3 regions of the Brachybacterium sp. J153 genome follow, and region 1 is predicted to be linked to each of the others. Evidence: predicted binding sites of a transcription regulator. Region 1 holds the regulator's gene; each other region holds the start of a gene.
What was found. The regulator HrcA, encoded in region 1, represses chaperone genes, less so after heat shock. The targets are predictions, from matches to a motif close to TTNGCACTCGNNNNNNNCGAGTGCNAA.
Positions count from the first base shown of each region.

Region 2: a site for HrcA is predicted at 2,547-2,573, ahead of groL (chaperonin GroEL). Genes of this name have one in related genera too.
Region 3: a site for HrcA is predicted at 1,155-1,181, ahead of groES (co-chaperone GroES). Genes of this name have one in related genera too.

Region 1 covers NZ_JAZDCH010000004.1:170,992-176,204, forward strand. Annotated here, with positions in the region: gene V1258_RS02420 (DUF4870 domain-containing protein) at 1-538, opposite strand, end outside; gene V1258_RS02425 (DUF3097 domain-containing protein) at 685-1,569, opposite strand; gene hrcA (heat-inducible transcriptional repressor HrcA) at 1,750-2,760, shown strand; gene dnaJ (molecular chaperone DnaJ) at 2,828-3,958, shown strand; gene V1258_RS02440 (16S rRNA (uracil(1498)-N(3))-methyltransferase) at 3,975-4,763, shown strand; gene V1258_RS02445 (NADPH-dependent FMN reductase) at 4,843-5,213, opposite strand, start outside.
Region 2 covers NZ_JAZDCH010000027.1:37,361-42,573, forward strand. Annotated here, with positions in the region: gene V1258_RS13585 (hypothetical protein) at 141-728, shown strand; gene V1258_RS13590 (uracil-DNA glycosylase) at 778-1,452, opposite strand; gene V1258_RS13595 (DUF3263 domain-containing protein) at 1,529-1,831, shown strand; gene V1258_RS13600 (LytR C-terminal domain-containing protein) at 1,915-2,517, shown strand; gene groL (chaperonin GroEL) at 2,745-4,379, shown strand; gene V1258_RS13610 (endonuclease/exonuclease/phosphatase family protein) at 4,666-5,213, shown strand, end outside.
Region 3 covers NZ_JAZDCH010000024.1:46,027-51,239, reverse strand. Annotated here, with positions in the region: gene V1258_RS11380 (hypothetical protein) at 1-705, shown strand, start outside; gene V1258_RS11375 (hypothetical protein) at 730-912, opposite strand; gene groES (co-chaperone GroES) at 1,341-1,637, shown strand; gene groL (chaperonin GroEL) at 1,652-3,238, shown strand; gene V1258_RS11360 (hypothetical protein) at 3,477-4,175, shown strand; gene V1258_RS11355 (pseudouridine synthase) at 4,172-5,164, shown strand; gene V1258_RS11350 (hypothetical protein) at 5,161-5,213, shown strand, end outside.

The DNA of each region.
Region 1 (5,213 bases):
TCGCGGCGTTCAGAGCCTCCGCGGCGTTGAAACGGATGAAGCGGTTGCGGTCCTTGTAGACCAGGAAGATGATCAGCGGCCCGAGCCATCCGAGGAATCCGGCGCCGATCACGTAGCCGACGATCGTGGAGAGCTGCGCGAACATCGACCACAGCTTGGCGTCCGAGTCGCTCGCGGGCTGACCGGGAAGCGGGCCGGGGTAGACGCCCTTGATATGGGCGGGGGCCTGGTCGAAGGACATGGGGGCTCCTGAGGAGGGCGGGACGGGCTGGGTGGGCTGCTGCGGGGCGTCGCCGTAGGGCGCGCTCCCGGACGGGGCGCCGCCCGCGGGGGCGGCGTACGGATCGGCCGACGGGGCGGGGGTCTGCGGCGCCGCGGCGTACGGATCGGCCGCCGCGGGCGCTGTGGAGGGCTCCGCCGACGGGGCGGGCTCGGCCGAGGCCCCGACGGGCTGGGTGGATGCGGCCGGGAACTCCGGTGCGGCGGAGGCCTCGGACTCGCGGGCGAAGGGATCGTGCGGGTGCTCGGACTGGTTCATCGTGGACTCTTCCCTCGGGCCGACCCGGATGGACCGGCGGTTGTGCGATGTGGCCAGCCTAACGACCGCTCTGCGCGTCGTCACCGGGGTGGGCCTCCCCGGTCACCGGGGGTTTTCCCCCGCGACCTTCGTCGCGCCCCGGGCGTTCAGTCCACGGTCACGAAGTCGATGAGCTCCTCGATGCGCCCGGACAGCGTCGGCTCGACATCGGCGTAGGAGCGCACGGTCTCGAGGATCCGCTTCCAGCCGAGGCCCACGTCGTGCTTGTCCCCGTGCGGCCAGCCGAGGGCGGTGAGGGTCCCGATCTTGATGTCGGTGCCCTTGGGGACGTGGGGCCACCGGTCGAGGCCCACGCGAGCGGGCTTCACGGCCTGCCAGACGTCCACGTACGGGTGGCCGAGCACGATCACGTTCCCCGCCGCACCGGGCAGGCGCATCACCTGCTGCGCGATGCGCGACTCCTTGGAGCCGGGCACCAGGTGGTCCACCAGGATCCCGAGGCGCCGGGTGGGGGAGGGAGCGAACTCCTGCACCCGCTCGACGAGGTTGTCGGCGCCCTCCAGCTGCTCGACGACGACGCCCTCGATGCGCAGGTCGTGGCCCCACACCTTCTGCACCAGCTCGGCGTCATGGGTGCCCTCGACCCAGATCCGGGAGGCGCGGGCGGTACGGGCCCGCGCGCCCTCGACGTACACCGAGCCGCTCGCGGAGCGCTTGCGCACGGGCGCCTGCTGGGCGACGGCCCGGGTGAGCACCACGGGCTTCCCGTCGATCATGAATCCGGGACCCAGCGGGAAGGTGCGGCGCACGCCGCGGCCGTCCTCGAGCTCGACCACGAGCTCCCCGGCGATCTTCTCGACCCGGGTCACCGCCCCGGTGAAGCCGGTCGAGGCCTCCTCGACCACGAGATCCTTGCGGGCGGGCACCTCGGTCGCGACGGGGCGGCGGCGATGGTGGGCGGGCGGGGTCGAGGACAGCACGTCTCGGCCGTACCGGTCGGGGAAGGAGGAGGCTGCAGGCACGCCCGGCACGATACCCCCGTGGCGAACGCCTCCCGGGGAGCACCGCGCGGGGCGCGTAGGATTGGCACTCGGCGGCCCCAAGTGCCAGCCCCGTCGGCCGTCCGACGGGTCCGCACCGCGGCCCGCCCGCAGCACAGCACATCGGAGCCAAAGCACATCGGACCCACAGCGGGTCCCCGCCCGTCGGAGGTGAGAGGAACGGACAGCCGCAAGCTGCAGATCCTCGGCGCCATCGTCGAGGACTACGTCGCCACCCGCGAACCCGTCGGGTCGAAGTCCCTGCTGGAGCGCCACGAGCTCGGCGTCTCCGCCGCGACGGTGCGCAACGACATGTCCGCCCTCGAGGAGGAGGGGCTGATCCACCAGCCCCACACCTCCGCGGGCCGCGTCCCCACGGACAAGGGCTACCGGACCTTCGTCGACCACGTCGCGACGGTCAAGCCGCTCTCGGTGCCCGAGCGCCGCGCGATCCACGCCCTGCTCGAGCAGTCCGGGGACGTCGAGGAGCTCCTCGCCCGCACGGTGCGCCTGCTCGCGCAGCTCACCCAGCAAGTCGCGATGGTGCAGTACCCGGCCCGCCGGCAGGCTCGGGTGCGCCACGTCGAGCTGGTCAAGGTCGCCGAGTCCCTGCTGCTGGTGGTGCTGATCCTCGAGTCGGGCCGCGTGGACCAGCGCACCATCCCGGTGACCCCGGGGCGCGACGCCGAGTACTACGCCGGTCTGCGCGATGCGCTGAACCGCACCGTCGCGGGGCGCGAGGTCACCGACCTCTCCGCCCCGCTCGGGGACCTGCTAGAGACCGTCAGCCGCCCGGACCGCGACTCCGCCCGTGAGGTCGCCGAGGCGCTCATCGCCCTCGCCGCGGCCCGAGTCGAGGACCGGATCATGCTCGCGGGCACCGCGAACCTGGCCCGCAGCGCGGAGGACTTCGCCCGCGACGTCGAGCCCCTGCTGGACGTCCTCGAGGAGCAGCTGGTGCTGCTGCGGCTGTTCACCGAGATGCACGCCTCGCCGGGCGCGGTCGAGGTCCGCATCGGATCCGAGCTGCGCGAGTCCGCGCTGACCCAGGCCGCGGTGGTCGGGGCCGGCTACGGCGCGGGCTCCCATCTGGCGATCCTCGGCCCCTCCCGGATGGACTACGTCACCGGCATCTCCACGGTGCAGGCGATCGCGCGGTACGTGTCGCGCTACCTCGAGTGATCGCCGTGCGGAGGTCCGTCTCCGCCCCTCTGTCTCTGCTCCCACCCACACCGCAAGGACCCAACTGGTGAACGACGACTACTACGAGCTCCTCGGCGTCTCCCGCGACGCCTCGACCGAGGAGATCAAGAAGGCCTACCGCAAGCTCGCGCGCAGCCTCCACCCCGACGTCAACCCCGATCCCGAGGCGGCGGAGACCTTCAAGAAGGTGTCCCAGGCCTACGAGACGCTGTCCCATGCGGACAAGCGCCGTCAGTACGACATGGGCGGCGGCCCGGGCATGGGCGGCGGCTTCCCCGGCGGTTTCGGCGGCGGCGCCGGCTTCGACATGGGCGACATCTTCGACATGTTCGCGGGCGCCGCCGGCATGCGCGGCCGCGGCCAGGGCCCCGTGCCCCGGCAGCGCCGCGGCGGCGACGTGCTGCGCCGCATCCGCATCGACCTGCGCGACGTCGTCTTCGGCACCGAGCAGAAGGTCACCTTCCGCACGGCGGCGCTGTGCGAGCGCTGCTCCGGCTCCTGCTGCGAGCCGGGCACCAGCCCCACCCGCTGCACCGCCTGCAACGGCTCCGGTCATGTGCAGCGCGTCGCCCAGTCGCTGCTGGGCCAGATGGTCACCATGGCGCCCTGCCCCACCTGCGGCGGGCACGGCGACGTCATCGAGTCTCCCTGCACCGGATGCTCCGGGCACGGCCGCACGGCTTCCGACCGCGAGGTCACCGTGCGCGTCCCCTCCGGCGTCGAGCACGGCACCCGCATCCAGCTGCGCGGTGAGGGCGAGGTCGGCGAGGCCGGCGGACCCTCCGGCGACCTGTTCGTGGAGCTCTCCGTCTCCGAGCACGAGACCTTCGACCGCGACGGCGACGACCTCGTCACCACGATCGCCGTGCCGATGACCTCGGCGGCGCTCGGCGCGACCGTCCCGCTCGAGACCTTCGACGGCATCCAGGAGATCGACGTGAAGCCCGGCTCGCAGCCCGGCGACCAGATCACCCTCAAGGGCCTCGGGGTCACCCCGCTGCGGCGTGAGCGCCGCGGCGACATCCGGGTGGTCCTCGACGTCGACGTCCCCACCTCGCTCAGCGACGAGGAGCGTTCGCTGCTCGAGCAGCTCGCGGCGCTGCGGGGCGACGAGACCACGCGCAAGAAGGGCCACGGCCCCTTCGCGAAGCTCCGTGACCGCCTGCGCGACCTCTGAGCGGAGCACCGCGCCGATGCCCACGACCCCGCCCGGCTTCCTGATCCTCGACGACGCCCTCGCGGGCGCGCGCGAGGGCGATGCCCTCCTGCTCGCGGGGGAGGAGGGGCGGCATGCCGCGAAGGTCGCCCGGATCGGCGCGGGGGAGCGGGTCCTGCTCACCGACGCCCCGGGCCGCCAGGTCCTCGCCGAGGTGACCACCGCCCGCAAGGAGCAGCTGGATCTGCGCCTGCTCGCCGACCCGAGCCCGGGGATCCAGCGCCTGCCGCGGCTCACCCTGGTCCAGGCCCTCGCCACCGGCGGCCGCGACGAGCAGGCCGTGGAGTCCGCGACCGAGCTCGGTGCGGACCGCCTCGTCCCCTGGATCGCCCAGCGCTCGGTCTCCGTGTGGCGCGGGGAGAAGCTCGCCAAGGGGCGGGCGAAGTGGGAGGGGACCGTTCGAGCCGCGGTCAAGCAGTGCCGCCGCCCGGGGATCCCGGAGGTGGCCGAGGCGGTGACCACCGCCCGGCTCGTCGAGGACCTGCGTGAGCGCTCGGCCGACAGCGCCCTGGTGCTGGTGCTGCACGAGCAGGAGTCCGTCTCGCTGATGACCCTCGCCGAAGAGCTGCGCGGCGCGAGCGAGGCCGGCGTCGAGGAGATCGTGGTGGTCGTCGGCCCCGAAGGCGGTATCGACGAGACCGAGCTGGACGCGCTGCGCGGAACCGGTGCCCGCAGCGTGCTGCTCGGCCCCGAGGTGCTGCGCTCCTCGACGGCGGGCCCCGCCGCTCTCGCCGTGCTCAGCGCGCTCGTCGGCCGCTGGGGCTGATCCGCCGGATCGCTCCGGGCCCCCGGAGACGACGGAGCGCGCCCGGCAGGACCGGGCGCGCTCCGAGGGGGATCTGGGGTCAGGCGGAGACGCTCTGCAGCTCCCCGACCTTCGACGCGACGGTCTCGAGGGCGGCGCGCAGGGCGGCGGTCCGCTCCTCGCGCACGAACAGCTCCCCCTCGACGGAGAGGTCCTCACGGAAGCCGAGGCCCACCGAGGCGACGACGTCGGCATCGACCCGGACCATGAGCGTCTCGAGCAGCGGGAGCACCTCGCCCGCATCGGCCCAGCCGTAGCCGACGAGGACCACGGGGAGGTCCTTCCACTCGGCGTAGAGGTAGTCGATGGCGTTCTTCAGCGCACCCGGGTAGGAGCCGTTGTACTGCGGGGTGAGGATCACCAGGGCGTCGAGCGCGGTGACGCGGTCGGCCCACGCCTGACCGTGCGCGG
Region 2 (5,213 bases), on a different contig from region 1:
GGGGACAGCAGGCGGGCCCGCAATGGGGGCAGCCGGGTCAGACGGGACAACCGGGCCAGTCGGGACAACCGGGCCAGCAATGGGGGCAGGCCCCGGGCGGCCCCGCTCCGTCCGGCGGAGGACGCTCCCGGCAGTGGATTGTGCTCGGCTGCGCCGGTCTCGTGGTGATCCTGCTGATCGTGGCGATCACGGGCGGGATAATCGTGCTGGTCTCGCAGCGCGGAGGCGGCGAGGAGGAGACGAGCGCGGCGCCGCAGTCGACCGTCTTCGAGACCGAGGACTTCCGCCTCGAGTACCCCGCGGACTGGGTGACCCATGAGGTCACCGCCGAGGACGCGGACTTCGGCAAGCTCCTGCAGGTCACCGACGTGGAGATCGCCCCGGAGGACGAGTTCGACCACTTCCCGCCCAACAGCCTCGAGGTCTACAAGTTCGAGAGCGACGTGCACGCCGAGGTCGAATGCGAGATGCAGGCGATCTGGGCGGGCTTCAGCTGGGACGAGTCCGGGGACGAGGGCGTCCTCGAGGACCCGCAGCTCGGCGGCCGCCCGGTGCACGGCTACACCAAGTCCGGGGAGCACGACGGGGCCGACGCGATCACCGAGGGCTTCTGCGTCGACGTGGGTGACGAGATCGTCCAGGTGGCCGTCGAGACCCACGGTTCCACCGAGATCTCCCCCGCCCTGCGCGAAATCCTCGACAGCTGGACCTGGGTGGGAGAGGGCTGAGGGCAGACCCGCGGACCGGGCGGGGCGGCCGGTTCGGCGCCAGCTCGCCTCAGCGAACCGTCCAGTCGATCTCTGCGCCGCCCTGCGCACGGAGCAGGGCGTTCGCCTGCGAGAACGGGCGTGACCCGAAGAAGCCGCGCGAGGCCGAGAGCGGACTCGGATGCGGGCTCGCGACGTGCGGCACCTCGCCCAGCAAGGGGATCAGCGACTGCGCGTCCCGACCCCACAGGATCGTAACGAGCGGCCCGCCGCGATCCACGAGGGAGCGGATCGCGAGCTCCGTGACCTCCTCCCAGCCGCGGCGGCGATGGGAGGCGGCCGCGCCAGGTCGCACCGTGAGCACCCGGTTCAGCAGCATCACGCCCTGGTCCTGCCAGGAGGAGAGATCGCCGTGGGCGGCCGGGGAGATTCCCAGGTCAGATCGCAGCTCGGTATAGATGTTCGCGAGGGAGCGCGGCAGCGGCCGCACGTCCCGCTCGACCGCGAAGCTCAGCCCGATCGGATGGCCCGGCGTCGGGTAGGGGTCCTGGCCGACGACCAGCACCCGCACCTCGGAGAGGGGGCGGGTGAAGGCCCGCAAAACGAGGTCCCCGGCGGGCAGGTAGCCGTGCCCCGCCTCGACCTCGCCGCGGAGGAACTCCCCGATCGCGTGGATCCGCTCCTCGGCGGGGGCCAGGGCGGCGGCCCAGTCGGGGGCGATGATCTCGGCGAGCGGCTGCGGCATGCCGCCAGTCTGCCAGGCACGTCACCCTCCGGCGCGCCGGAGCGGGACGGCGCGAGCGGCCGCGTACTGTCGATCCATGCCCGTCCCGTCCCCCTCCGCGTCGTCGCCCTCCCCGGGCGACCCCGCCCCGGAGCTGTCGGCGCAGGAGCTCGCGATCCTCGCGCTCGAGGGGCGCACCTTCCGCTACGTCGGCGCGAAGGAGCGGGCGATCCGTGAGGAGATCGGCATCTCCAAGGTCGCCTACTACGTGCGGCTCAACGCCCTGCTCGACGATCCGCGGGCGCTCCGCGCGGCCCCGGCCCTGGTGCACCGGCTGCGCGGCCGACGGGTCTCAGAGCACGGCGAGATCCCCCGCCGCGGCGGCGACCGCGTCGCCTGATCCGCGGGCCGGGTGTCCCGTCGGACACTCCTGATGGGCGTGGGTTCCACGGCCCTCCCGGGGGGAGCGGGTTTAATGGGTCCGTGGCAGATTCCCAGTACCCCTACCCGCCCGACCGATTCGACGACGAGGCGGACGCCGTCGCGTTCCACGGCGCCCACCGCGCCGAGGAGCCGTTCTGGCGCCAGAACCTGCTCTACATCATCATCATCGCGGCGGCCCTGGTGCTGCTCGTGGTGCTGCTGTTCCTGATCGGGAACCTCGGCGGCGGGGGAGGGGACGACCGCTCCCAGGAGCCGACCACCGCCGCGGAGACCACCGCGGAGGAGACCACCGGCGAGGAGTCGGCGGAGGAGTCGGCCTCGGAGGAACCCGCCCCCGTGGCGGACAAGACCGTCCCCGTGCTCGTGATGAACGCCGCGGGCGTCGACGGGCTCGCCGGCGACTGGCGCGACACCCTCGAGGAGAGCGGCTGGGAGGACGTCCAGATCCAGACCGCCGACACGCAGCAGCAGGAGGCCGTGGTCTTCTACCGCGACGAGGCGGACGCCGAGACCGCCCAGGCCCTCGCGCTCGAGGTCGGCGCCGGTGAGGCGCGGCAGAGCGACGAGTTCCAGAACCGGATCACCTTCCTCGCGGTCGAGTCCCCGGGCGCCGGTGCCGAGGAGGGTGACGGCGAGGGCTGAGCCCCCGCTGTGCGCGGTTCCTCCCGGGGTTAGCACTCTCGGGCCGAGAGTGCTTATGATGAGCTGGCACTCGTCGCTCGAGAGTGACAGCACTCGCGAGCGACGGGCCAAGAGCATTCCGGCCCCGTGAGGGACCCGTCGTCGTGGGACATGAACACGGCGGCTGGTGCCGTCCGTCGCGGGCACAGGGTCGGGTGGACACCACACCACACGGGAGAGATTCCACAATGGCCAAGCTCATCGCATACGACGAGGAGGCCCGGCGCGGCCTCGAGCGCGGGATGAACCAGCTCGCCGACGCCGTCAAGGTCACCCTCGGCCCCAAGGGCCGCAACGTCGTGCTCGAGAAGTCCTGGGGCGCCCCCACGATCACCAACGACGGCGTCTCCATCGCCAAGGAGATCGAGCTCGAGGACCCCTACGAGAAGATCGGCGCCGAGCTCGTCAAGGAGGTCGCCAAGAAGACCGACGACATCGCGGGCGACGGCACCACCACCGCCACCGTCCTGGCCCAGGCGCTCGTGCGCGAGGGCCTGCGCAACGTCGCCGCCGGCGCCAACCCGATCGCGCTCAAGCGCGGCATCGACAAGGCCGTGGCCGCCGTCTCCGAGACCCTGCTCGCGCAGGCCAAGGAGATCGAGACCAAGGACCAGATCGCCAACACCGCCGCCATCTCCGCGGCCGACCCGGCGATCGGCGAGCTCATCGCCGAGGCCCTCGACAAGGTCGGCAAGGAGGGCGTGATCACGGTCGAGGAGTCCAACACCATGGGCCTCGAGCTGGAGCTCACCGAGGGCATGCGGTTCGACAAGGGCTACATCTCGCCCTACTTCGTCACCGACGCCGACCGTCAGGAGACCGTGCTCGAGGATCCCTACATCCTCCTGCTCTCCTCCAAGGTCTCCACCGTCAAGGACCTGCTGCCGCTGCTGGAGAAGGTCATCCAGTCCGGCAAGCCGCTCGCGATCATCGCCGAGGACGTCGAGGGCGAGGCCCTCGCGGTGCTCGTCGTCAACAAGCTCAAGGGCTCCTTCAAGTCCGTGGCCGTCAAGGCCCCCGGCTTCGGCGACCGCCGCAAGGCGATGCTCGAGGACATGGCCATCCTGACCGGTGGCCAGGTCATCGCCGAGGAGGTCGGCCTCAAGCTCGAGACCGCGGGTCTCGAGCAGCTCGGCCAGGCGCGCAAGATCGTCGTCACCAAGGACGAGACCACCATCGTCGAGGGCGCCGGCGAGGCCGACCGCATCGCCGGTCGCGTCTCCCAGATCCGCACCGAGATCGAGAACTCGGACTCGGACTACGACCGCGAGAAGCTCCAGGAGCGCCTCGCGAAGCTGGCCGGCGGCGTGGCCGTCATCAAGGCCGGCGCCGCGACCGAGGTGGAGCTCAAGGAGCGCAAGCACCGCATCGAGGATGCCGTGCGCAACGCCAAGGCCGCCGTCGACGAGGGTATCGTCGCGGGCGGCGGCGTGGCGCTGCTGCAGGCCGGCAAGGACACCTTCGCCACCCTCGCGCTCGAGGGCGACGAGGCCACCGGCGGCGCCATCGTCAAGGTCGCCATCGAGGCCCCGCTCAAGCAGATCGCGGTCAACGCCGGCCTCGAGGGCGGCGTCGTGGCGGAGAAGGTCAAGAACCTCCCCGTCGGCCAGGGCCTGAACGCCGCCACCGGTGAGTACGAGGACCTGCTCGCCGCCGGCATCATCGATCCGGTCAAGGTCACCCGCTCCGCGCTGCAGAACGCGGCGTCCATCGCGGGCCTGTTCCTGACCACCGAGGCCGTCGTGGCCGACAAGCCGGAGCCGGTCAAGGCTCCCGCGGGCGGCGACGACATGGGCATGGGCGGCATGGGCGGCATGATGTGATCCAGCCTCACGGCTGATCATCTGCCGCTCCCCCCGAGCGACCTGCGGGCCCCGATCCTCTCCGGAGGGTCGGGGCCCGTCGGCGTTCCCTCCGTTGCCCTGGTGCTCCGTTGACCTGGTGCTCCGTTGCCCTGGCGCCCTGGTGCTCGCGGTCGTCTGCTGGAACTCCGCGCCCTGCGTGACCCCAGGCTCTGTGGGGCCTTGAGCTCACGCCTGGTACGGAGTTCCAGCAGGGCCGGGGCGGGCGAGGGTCGACCCCGGGGAGCTGCTGCGCGAGGATGGAGGGATGACGATGCGGAGCGACGACGCCCTGACCACCGGCCTGACCACCCGCCCGACCACCGGCACGACCCCGACCCCGACGCCGACGACTGACCCCACCCCAGCCCCTGCGACCCTGCGCGTGCTGACCCAGAACCTCCGGTACGCGGACCCGTCGGTGCCGCCCGAGCACCCGGACCACTGGCCGAGCCGCGCCCCGGTCCTCGCCGAGCTGCTGCGCGCGGCCGATGCCGACGTGATCGGCACCCAGGAGGTGCTCGCCGCCCAGATCCCGCTGCTGGACGAGGTGCTCGGCGCGACCCATCTGCGCCTGGGCATCGGCCGCGAGGGCGGCGGCCGGGGGGAGCACAACCTGCTGCTCCTGCGGCGGGAGCGCTTCGACCTGCTGGACTGGGACCAGTTCTGGCTGTCGGAGGATCCGGCGCGGATCGGCTCGCAGGGCTGGGACGGGCACTGCCCACGGATCGCGGTGTGGGCGCGGGTCCGGGACCGGTGGACCGGCGGGGAGCTGGTCTTCGCCGTCACCCATCTCGACCATGCGGGGGAGCGGGC
Region 3 (5,213 bases), on a different contig from region 1:
CTGCTCGCCCGGGTCCTCGCCGACCTGCGCGCCGGCTGGATCGATCCCGCCGAGCGCCCCGAGCCGCCCTCGGACGAGGAGGCGGCGGCGATACGGGCCCGGGCCGCGGCCGACCGCCGCGAACGGACGGCGCGGGAGGCGAGCCGCCGGGAGCTGGGCCGTCTCGCCGTGCGGCGCACCGCGATGCGCCTCTCGGCACAGGGAGCGGCGATGCTGATCGTCGCCGCCACCTGGGTGCAGGTATGGGTCCTGGGCACTCAGCCCGACAGTCTCCGGGAGCTCGGCATCCCACGGATCGGGGCGGCCCAGGCGACGGCCCTGCTGCTCGCCCTCGTGGTGGTCGGCGCGCTCGCCGGACCGGCGCAGCTCGGGCGGGACCCGCTCGCGATGCATGAGAGCCCGACCGGTCGGCTCCGCGCCGACGTGCTGCGCGTCGTCGGCGGCCTCGGCGATCTGCTGCTGCTCGTCAGTTGCCTGGGGGTGTGGGCGCTGCTGCCCACCTCGCCGCTGCGGGGCAGCGAGTGGTACCGCCGGGAGCACGGGGATGCGCTGCTGGCGCTCGAGATCGGCATCGACGGAGCTGTCGGCGCCCTCGACCCCGGGGTCGTGCTGATCATCGGGGTGATCGCCGCCGCGGTGCTGGGGATGATCCTCGGCCACCTCGGGCAGCGCCGCCTGCGACGACGGGCGGGACTCAGCCCCTGAGGTGCGTCCGCGGTGCGGGGCGCGTCAGCGGTTCATGCCCAGGGTGGTCACGCCCTGGTTCGAATGCGCCTTGGTGAGCGCGGCGAAGTTCCCGCCGACCCGACGGCCCGGGACCAGATCGGGGCGCTCGACGTCCTGCCCCTGCATGCGGTCGGCGCCGCGGGAGAAGCGGTGGAGGGAGTCGCGGAGGGAGCGGAGCAGAGTCATGATCGGCAGATCCTTCGAGTCGGAGCGGGGTGATCGGCCGGGCCCTGGATCGCAGGTGCGCCGGCAGGTTCTCTGAGTCCGTTCTACCGCGCCGGGGACCGGCGGTCACGGGACCGAGGTTCCCCAGTTGCCAGGTTCACAAAAAGGGTGTGACCTGGGGCTCTCCCGAGCGGCCGCGGGCGACGGTGGGGCGAGGCGAGGACCCGGTGTCCGGGGCGACGGCGACGGGTCGGGACCAGGTGTTAGCACTCGTCTTGCATGAGTGCCAGCTCGGTCCTAAAGTGGTCGTCGTTGGCAGTCGACAGCCGAGAGTGCCAGAGGCTGCCAGTCAGGGAACGCCCCGTTCGGCACCGCGACGACGACCGGGATCCGCGCTCCCTGGTTCCCCGAACTCATCAGAGTCAACTCTTCATGAAGGAGTGAGCCGCATGTCGGTCTCCATCAAGCCCCTCGAGGATCGCGTCGTCGTCAAGCCGCTCGAGGCCGAGCAGACCACCGCCTCCGGCCTGGTCATCCCGGACACCGCGAAGGAGAAGCCCCAGGAGGGCGAGGTCGTCGCCGTCGGCGCCGGTCGTTTCGACGACAAGGGCGACCGCATCCCCATGGATGTGAAGGTCGGCGACAAGGTCGTGTTCTCCAAGTACGGCGGCACCGAGCTCAAGTACGGCAACGAGGAGTACCTCGTCCTCGGCGCTCGCGACATCCTCGCGATCATCGAGAACTGAGCGAGAGCATCCCTATGGCCAAGGAGATTCTGTACAACGAGGACGCGCGTCGCGCCCTCGAGCGCGGCGTGGACAAGCTCGCCAACACCGTCAAGGTGACGCTCGGCCCCAAGGGCCGCAACGTCGTCCTCGACAAGAAGTGGGGCGCCCCCACCATCACCAACGACGGCGTGACCATCGCTCGCGAGATCGAGCTCGAGGATCCGTATGAGAACCTCGGCGCGCAGCTCGCGAAGGAGGTGTCCACCAAGACCAACGACGTCGCCGGTGACGGCACCACCACCGCGACCGTCCTCGCCCAGGCGCTGGTCCACGAGGGCCTGCGCAACGTCGCCTCCGGCGCCGCTCCCTCCGCGCTCAAGCGCGGCATCGAGAAGGCCGTCGACGCCGTCTCGGAGAAGCTCGGCGAGCTGGCCACCCCGGTGGACGGCAAGGCGCAGATCGCGAACGTCGCCGCGGTGTCCTCCCAGGACCGCGAGATCGGCGAGCTGCTCGCCGAGGCGTTCGACAAGGTCGGCAAGGACGGCGTGATCACCGTCGAGGAGTCCTCCACCACCGCGATGGAGCTGGACTTCACCGAGGGCATGCAGTTCGACAAGGGCTTCATCTCCCCGCACTTCGTCACCGACGCGGACCGCCAGGAGGTCGTGCTCGAGGACGCCCAGGTGCTGCTGCACCAGGGCAAGATCTCGGCCGTGGCCGACATCCTGCCGCTGCTGGAGAAGGTCGTCGAGGGCGGCAAGCCGCTGTTCGTGATCGCCGAGGACGTCGACGGCGAGGCCCTGTCCACGCTGGTCGTCAACAAGATCCGCGGCGCCTTCAAGGGTGCGGCCGTCAAGGCCCCGGCCTTCGGCGACCGTCGCAAGGCGATGCTCCAGGACATCGCGGTGCTCACCGGCGCCCAGGTCGTCACCTCCGACCTCGGCCTCGACCTCAAGACCGTCGGCACCGAGGTGCTCGGCCACGCCGGTCGCGTGGTCGTCACCAAGGACTCGACCACCATCGTGGGCGGGGCGGGTGACGAGCAGGCCGTGGCCGACCGCGTCGCGCAGATCCGTGCCGAGATCGCGAACACCGACTCCGACTGGGATCGCGAGAAGCTCCAGGAGCGCCTCGCGAAGCTGGCCGGCGGCGTGTCCGTCATCAAGGTCGGTGCGCACACCGAGGTGGAGCTCAAGGAGAAGAAGATGCGCATCGAGGACGCGGTCTCCGCGACCCGCGCTGCCATCGAGGAGGGCATCGTGGCCGGTGGCGGCAGCGCCATCGTCCAGGCCTCCGCCGTTCTCTCCGAGGATCTCGGCCTCACCGGTGACGAGGCCGTCGGCGCCCGCGCCGTCGCCGTCGCCGTGGTCGAGCCGCTGCGCTGGATCGCCGAGAACGCGGGCCTCGAGGGCTACGTCGTCGTCGAGAAGGTCAAGGAGGCCCAGGCCGGATTCGGCCTGGACGCCGCGACCGGCGAGTACGTCGACCTCGTGGCCGCCGGCATCATCGATCCGGTCAAGGTCACCCGGTCCGCGCTGCGCAACGCCGCCTCGATCGCCGGTCTGGTGCTCACCACCGAGACCCTCGTGATCGAGAAGAAGGACGAGGACGAGTCCTGATCCTCGTCTGATCCTCGCGTGATCATCGCGGGACAGACCGCCGACGGGCGGGCCATCCGGGAGACCGGGAGGCCCGCCCGTCGTCGTGTCCGGAGACGACGGGGACGACGGAGACAGGACACATCCCGCCGCGACCGGGAGGCCGGGGATGTCCGCGGGCTGCCGGTGGTGCTCGCGAGGGGGCGGCTCGGCCTAGGATGACGCTGTCCCACCGGATCGAGCCGCCTCAGGAGGAGTGGTGACCAGCAGCACGGACGCCACTCCGCTCCCGGACGACGACCGCCCCACCCGCACCTTCGGGCCGCCCGCCCCGGTGGTGTTCGGCACCCTCGGGGTCGCGCTGGTGTTCGTGATCGTGCTCGAGTTCCTCGTGATCATCAGCTTCGTGGGGCAGCGGCTGTGGACCGTCCCCGCGCTGCGCGACTCCTTCCTCTTCCAGCTGCCGCTGCTCCTGTGGGCCCTGGTGGTGATCGCCTCCGTGGTGGGGGTGCTGCGCGTTCTGACCGCCTGGCTCCAGGTGGACTCCGACGGCTTCACGCTCCGCGGCCTCGCCCGCCGCACGCGCAGCGCCCGCTGGGACGAGGTGGGCGGGGTGCTGGCCGTGCGCGCCATCGAGCGGGGGGCGGGTTCCGATGAGGGGCTCGACCTCTCGGAGACCGCCTATGACGGGGTGTACCTGCTGGACGCCGAGGGCCACCGCCTCGTCGCCGTCTCCAACCGGTTCTTCGGGCCGCGCGCACAGGAGGCGTGCCTGCGCCACGCCGCGGCGGCCGGGGTGCGCATCGACCGGATCGACGCCATCAGTCCCGCGGAGCTGCGCCGGCAGGCCCCGCGGGCGCTCGGCGTCGTCGACCGTCATCCCACCCTGGTGGCGCTGTGCCTCGCAGTTTTCTACATCGGCCACAACGTCCTGACCTTCGCCGTGTGGGGGCTGTGAGCGGCAGCCCCGCCGCGGCAGGGGGCCGCGGCCCCGCCGAGCGCCCGGGCCGGGCCGCGAGGCGCACCGCACGGCGTCGGCCGGCGCCCCTGCCGCAGCGGCACGGGCTCGACCCCGTCGGCTGGACCCTCCCCCCGGGGGCCACCACCGGCGCCGCGCTCGAGGCGTTGCTGGCCCGCTTCCCCGCACTCGCCGACCCCGCGGCGACGCCGCTGCGGGACCGCTTCGCCGCCGGGGAGATCGTCGACGCCGACGGGCGGGCGCTCACGGCGGACACCCCCGTGGGCCCCGGCGACCGGCTGTGGTTCCATCGCGAGCTGCGGGCCGAGGAGGTGCCCGAGGTCGCGCTCGACATCCTCCATGCCGACGAGCACCTGATCGTCCTCGACAAGCCCCACGGCATGGCGACCATGCCCCGCGGTGCCCATGTGCTCGGGAGCGCCCTCGTGCGGCTGCGACGGGAGACGGGCGTCGCGACCCTCGTGCCGCTGCACCGCCTCGACCGGCGCACCGCCGGGGTGCTCGCCTTCGGGATCGTGCCCGCCGAGCGCTCCGTCTACCAGCAGCTGTTCGCGCGCGGCGAGGTCGACAAGGAGTACCTCGCCCGCGTCGACCCGGGACCCGGCGCGACGATCCCGCGGGAGCCGGGGGAGCGGGCCGAGCTCCGCGACCGACTCGTCAAGCCCCGCGGCGAGCTGACGACGCGGCGCGAGGCAGGGGAGCCCAACGCCCTCACCGAGCTCGAGGTGCTGACGGCCGACGCCGACTCCTCGCTGCTGCTGCGCCTCCGCCCCCGCACCGGCCGCACGCACCAGCTGCGTGCCCAGCTCTCGCTCCGCGGCGCCCCGATCCGCGGCGACGACCTCTACCCCTCGCCCCGCCCCGAGCCCGCCGAGCCGCTGCAGCTGCTGGCCCGCGAGCTGGCGTTCACCGATCCCGTCACCGGGGCGGCGCGCCGCATCCGCAGCCGACGTACGCTGACCTCGTGACCAGCCCCTCCGCCCCCGTCGACGCCGCGCCCCCAGTCCCGCGGCGCAC